Regions from separate parts of the Staphylococcus sp. EG-SA-2 genome, predicted to be linked through region 2. Evidence: riboswitches for the same ligand, from Rfam matches in the RefSeq annotation. Region 2 holds a riboswitch; the other holds the start of a gene.
What was found. Region 2 has a riboswitch for S-adenosylmethionine ahead of metK (methionine adenosyltransferase). Riboswitches for the same ligand answer to the same signal wherever they lie in the genome.
Positions count from the first base shown of each region.

Region 1 (3,222 bases), on a different contig from region 2:
TAAAATAAGACCGAGTATAAATGCAAATATAGTTGAGACGACTGTCATGTATAGTGTTTCGACTATTGCAGTCCAAACTTCTGGCCACTGAATATTAGGCATTGTAATCATTTCATTTATAATTTCACTAAATGATTTACCCATGTCTTAACACCTCCATTTTAACTTGTCGCTCAATTAACTCTTTTTCGAATTTTCCGAAATCTACACTTGAAATATATGGAATATGCAGAACTAAAAAGCCGACTGTTCCATTTTTTGTATTTTTAATATTTGCTTCTAAAATATTAATTTTAATATCATAGGCAGTTGATAGACTCGATACAATAGGCTCGGTTGTTGTTGAACCAGCGAAAACTAATCTAACGATATAAGCATCTTTTTCTAATGGCTCTAATTCTGTTAAAGATGTTTCGAAATCATCATTTAAATCTTCTTTCACAAATCGTTTTGTCACAGTGTGTTGCGGATTTTCAAAAACCTGTGTCACCGGTCCATGTTCTATCACTTTACCACTTTCCATAACTGCAACTTCATCACAAATACGACGAATGACATGCATTTCATGCGTAATTAGTACAATTGTTAAATTTTGTTGTTCTCTAATTTTTAGTAGTAGATCTAAAATTTCATCTGTTGTTTGCGGATCAAGTGCACTTGTTGCCTCATCACAAAGCAAGACCGTTGGATCATTAGCTAACGCTCGTGCAATCCCAACACGTTGCTTTTGTCCACCTGATAACTCTGATGGATAAGCCTTTTCTCTACCTTTTAAACCGACGAGTTCGACAAGTTCTAATGCTTTTTGCTTAGCTCTCCTTCTAGGGACACCTGCAATTTCAAGCGGAAACATAATATTTTTTAACACAGTCCTTGACCATAACAAATTAAAATGTTGGAAGATCATACTTACTTTTTGTCTTTTTGCTCTTAATCCATTTTTGGACAATTGACCTATATGGTCTCCATCTATAATAACTTCACCTGATGTAGGCGCTTCTAAATGATTAAACATTCGAATCAAAGTACTTTTTCCTGCTCCAGAAAAACCAATGACGCCATAAATCGATCCTGCTCGAATCGATAAATTAACGTGATCTACAGCAAGGACTTCTTTATTTTTAGTCCGATATTCTTTAACAACTTCTTTTAATTCAATCACGTTGATTCCTCCCTGTGTTGCTTAATAAAATAAAAAATGCTTTCTCAATATCGATAGAAAAATTGAGAAAGCAATAGTAGTATTGTTTCTCTCATCTTCAAAAGTTAAAACTTTATGTGAATTGGCACCATTTCTATATAAGACGGTTGCCGGGCTTCGTAGGGCACATCCCTCCACCACTCTCGATAAGAGTTTACGCATCATTTAATTTGTATTAATCCTAACACCTTAGTAAAATTTCGTCAATAACTATTTTAAATTTTCTAACAAATCAGTCACCGATTTAAATGCATAAATTCGTTTTACTTCTTTATCTTTATTCATCAACAATAAAATCGGCGTAGACATGATTTGCATATCTTTACAAAACTGAGGATAAAAGTTTAAATCTATTTTCAATAATGGTAACTGCAATATTTCATTAGCAATGTCTAACATTCTTTCTGAAACCTTACAAGTACCACACGTTGGTGTATAACCAAAGATTAAATGTTTGTCTTCCTCATAAAATGTAGTTACATCTTTGATGTCTAATGAATTATTCATTTACTAAAACTAACCTTTCATTATTTATATTCGGTAAAAGAGGTGTTTCTTTCTTACAAGTAAAGCCATGTTTTGAAAGTACATGCGCCAAATATTGTTTGGGGCAATTCGCAACTTGACAGTAAGTTTTATCAATAAATATATGTTCACTTTCACTCAAATAACGTTTAAACCAATTTCTAATTCGATCTCCTTCGTCATCAGAATCGGCTAATACAAAAACTTGTTTATCATACAGTGATTCTATCATATCATCAAGCTTATCTATACTCATTGTTCCATGAGTACAAATAATATTGACTGGTTCTGCAATAACCTGTTGCACCCTTTTTTTATCAGATTTTCCTTCAACAATTATCACTTTATTTACAATAGCCATCATCATCACCCTTTAAAATCAATAAACATCTGTCACTGTATCATTTCACAAAATTGGTATGAATAAAACATAAATCACAAAAAATTTAAACTAGCTTAATATAATAATTACAAACTCAATGTTTGACTAGCTGGAACATTTAACATAAGCAGACAAAGGCTAAGTCAAAAATCAACATCCTAAAATCTACAATGTTATATTAACAATAGTTAACCAAAAGAAAATACACCTATAACAAACTTTTCAATTATAGCGGGGCCCCAACACAGAAGCTGGCGGAAAGTCAGCTTACAATAATGTGCAAGTTGGGGGCCCCAACATAAAGAAATACTTTTTCTTTAGAAATTAGTATTTCTTATGCATGAGTTTTACTCATGTATTCCTATTTTTAAATACACATTAGCTGTGGCTTATGAAAACAGGCTGGGACATAAATCAATGTTCTATGCTCTACGAAGTTATATTGGCAGTAGTTGACTGAACGAAAATGCGCTTGTAACAAGCTTTTTTCAATTCTAGTCAGGGGCCCCAACACAGAGAATTTCGAAAAGAAATTCTACAGGCAATGCAAGTTGGGGATGGGCCCCAACAAAGAGAAATTGGATTCTCAATTTCTACAGACAATGCAAGTTGGGGTGGGACGACGAAATAAATTTTGCGAAAATATCATTTCTGTCCCACTCCCTAGATTGATCTATAGATACTACACTTATTAAAGTAATATATTTTTATGATTCTCTTAGCTGCAATCCCATGAATACATGTAATCATCAAACTTCATAGCCTCAAGGTCAGTAGATTTCACTAAGATATTGGCAATACCTAAATCACCCCATATAATCGAAGAATTACCATCTCTTGTAGAATCAATTTGCAGTAAGACTCTATCATACATTTTCAGTTCTTGATCGTTCGTTCTTGGATCTATTTGGTCAAAATATGGATAACCACCAAGTTGATTAAATGGCTCCTTAGCAGTAAATGTGTTACACACAGGTTCCATTAATTCATCATATCCACCAAACATCGATTTTAGCGCGAAGGATGGATTGACTTTATTCCACAATGCAAGCACGTCCTCATCGTACTTATAATCAGTACATGTAATAGTTTGTTTCGACAATCTAAATTCTAT
Region 1 covers NZ_JACYHC010001326.1:5,911-9,132, forward strand. The annotation lists gene IDG60_RS21190 (methionine ABC transporter permease) at 1-144, opposite strand, end outside; gene IDG60_RS21195 (methionine ABC transporter ATP-binding protein) at 137-1,162, opposite strand; SAM riboswitch class I at 1,251-1,354, opposite strand; gene IDG60_RS21200 (thioredoxin family protein) at 1,412-1,708, opposite strand; gene IDG60_RS21205 (toprim domain-containing protein) at 1,701-2,087, opposite strand; partial or broken gene IDG60_RS21210 (DUF1963 domain-containing protein) at 2,827-3,222, opposite strand, start outside.
Region 1: it holds a riboswitch for S-adenosylmethionine, as region 2 does, so the genes downstream of both, IDG60_RS21195 (methionine ABC transporter ATP-binding protein) here and metK (methionine adenosyltransferase) in region 2, are expected to answer to the same signal.

Region 2 (3,222 bases):
GTGCTTTATATTTCTCTTTGTCGCTCCAAGCATTAATTGGATTTAAAATTGTTTTCGGTACATCTTCAATTTCTACAGGAATGCTTAAACCAAACGTACTATCTTTTGTATATTCTGCATTTTTCAATTTGCCAGAAATCGCTTGGTTTACCATTTGACGTGTGTAATGTAAGCTGATTCTACGTCCTACACCATATTTTCCGCCAGTCCATCCAGTATTAACAAGATAAACATCAACATCATGTAAATCGATAAGTTCACCTAATAAATCAGCGTAAACAGTAGGGTGTAACGGGAAGAACGGTGCTCCGAAACATGTTGAGAATGATGGTTCAGGTTCTGTCACACCACGCTCTGTACCAGCTAATTTAGAAGTGAAACCACTCAAGAAATGATACATTGCTTGGTCTTTATTTAACTTTGAAATCGGTGGAATAACACCAAATGCATCCGCAGTTAAGAAAATAATTGTATTTGGATGTGCTGCTTTTGATGGTACTACAATATTGTCAATGTGATTAATTGGATAAGCGGCACGCGTGTTTTCTGTATAACGATTGTCTTCAAAGTCCACTGAACCATCTTCTGCAACTACAGTGTTCTCTAAAATTGCACCATATTTGATTGCGTCAAAAATCTGTGGTTCTTTTTCTTTGGAAAGATTAATTGCTTTTGCATAGCAGCCACCTTCGATATTAAAGACCCCGTTTTTATTCCATCCGTGTTCATCATCACCGATTAGTTTACGGTGTGGGTCAGCCGATAAGGTTGTTTTACCAGTGCCAGATAGACCAAAGAATAATGCAACATCGCCTTTTTCACCAACGTTTGCTGAGCAATGCATGCTCATAATATCTTGCATCGGTAAGAGATAATTCATTACAGAGAAGATACCTTTTTTCATTTCACCAGCGTATTCAGTACCGCCGATTAAAATGACTTTGTGTTTAAATGAAATAATGACAAAGGTTTCAGATTTAGTACCATCAACTTCTGGATCTGCTTTAAAATGTGGTGCAGAAACGATAGTGAAGTTAGGTTTAATCTTTGTAGCTTCTTCTTTTGATTCAGGTCTAATAAACATATTTTTAGCAAATAAATTATGCCATGCTAATTCATTGATGACTGTAAGTTTTAACATTGTATCTTTATCGCTACCAGCGTAGCCTTTAAATACGTATAGTTCATCTTTTTTATCTAAATAGTCTAGTACTTTATGGTATAACTTCAAGAAAGTTTCTTCATCGATAGGTTGATTAATTTCTCCCCAATCAATGTTATCTCTATATGAAGGTTCAGAGACAAAAAATTTGTCTTTAGGCGAACGACCAGTATATTTTCCAGTACTTGCATTAACAGCACCAAGTTCTGTTAATACCCCTTCGTTATTGTCTAAGATTTTATTATAAAGTTGTGTCGTCGAAAGTTGAAAATGTGACGTTGGTTTTTTCAGTAATTTGTCAATTTTAGTTGTTTCAGTGTATGTGTCTACTGACATCCTAAATCCCTCCAAAGCGATAATTTAAATGTAAGCCTTTACATTTAATTAGTATAACACATTAACATAATTAATCTACAATATTTTACTGTAAATTTATTTGTGAAAAATTGACATTAATTCATTAATTAGGTACTATTATTTTTAACGGATTCTCTTATCCTGAGTGGTGGAGGGACATGGACCCAATGAAACCCAGCAACCTCTTTTTTTATAAAAGAAAGGTGCCAAACCGTTTGCAGACAAATAGGTCTGAACGATAAGAGCGAATGGACGTATTAGGCCTTCTCTCTATATTAATAGTTAGAAGGTCTTTTTTATTTAGCTCACAGAGAGAGAATTTTCGTAATATAAATTTAAAGGAGCAAACTATGTTAAATAACAAACGATTATTTACTTCAGAGTCTGTTACAGAAGGACACCCAGATAAAATCGCTGACCAAGTGTCAGATGCAATATTAGATGCTATTTTAAAAGACGACCCAAATGCACGTGTAGCTTGTGAAACAACTGTTACAACAGGTATGGCATTGATCGCCGGCGAAATTTCTACAACAACATATGTTGATATTCCGAAAGTTGTTAGAGAAACAATTAAAGAAATTGGATACACAAGAGCAAAATATGGTTATGATTATGAAACAATGGCAATTTTAACTGCGATTGATGAACAATCACCTGACATTGCACAAGGCGTGGATAAAGCATTAGAGTATCGTGATAAAGATAGCGAAGAAGAAATTGAAGCAACAGGTGCAGGTGACCAAGGTTTAATGTTTGGTTACGCAACGAATGAAACAGAAACGTACATGCCTCTAGCAATTTATTTATCACATCAATTGGCAAAACGTTTATCTGATGTGCGTAAAGATGGTACGTTAAATTATTTACGACCAGACGGTAAAGTTCAGGTCACTGTTGAATATGATGAAAATGATAACCCAGTACGTATTGATACGATTGTCGTATCAACACAACATGCTGATGATGTGACACTTGAACAAATTCAAGAAGACATCAAAGCGCATGTCATTTATCCAACTGTTCCAGAAAACTTGATTAATGAACAAACTAAATTCTACATCAATCCTACAGGACGCTTTGTAATCGGTGGACCTCAAGGTGATGCAGGATTAACAGGACGTAAAATCATTGTTGATACGTATGGTGGCTATGCACGTCATGGTGGCGGATGCTTCAGTGGTAAGGATCCTACAAAAGTAGACCGCTCAGCTGCATATGCTGCACGTTATGTGGCTAAAAATATTGTTGCAGCAGGTTTAGCAGATCAATGTGAAGTACAATTGGCATATGCGATTGGTGTTGCAGAACCAGTGTCAATTGCAATTGATACATTTGGAACAGGTAAAGTTTCTGAAGGACAACTTGTCGAAGCAGTTAGAAAACACTTTGACCTAAGACCTGCAGGCATTATTAAAATGCTTGATTTGAAACAACCGATTTACAAACAAACTGCTGCTTATGGTCATTTTGGACGTACAGATGTATTATTCCCATGGGAAAAATTAGACAAAGTGGAAGAATTAAAAGACGCAGTAAAATATTAAGATGAATTTAATATAGCTAAATAAAAGATTTTCGGTATATAAATGATAATATGTATCGAAAATCTTTAGCTTTTCTATTATAATTAAAGTTATTCATATATTAAAAAGGAGCGTTGTTGTGATGGATTTATCTTCACCGATAGTCATTGGACTCAT
Region 2 covers NZ_JACYHC010001182.1:4,435-7,656, forward strand. The annotation lists gene pckA (phosphoenolpyruvate carboxykinase (ATP)) at 1-1,498, opposite strand, end outside; SAM riboswitch class I at 1,653-1,764, shown strand; gene metK (methionine adenosyltransferase) at 1,870-3,066, shown strand; gene IDG60_RS19405 (nuclease-related domain-containing protein) at 3,188-3,222, shown strand, end outside.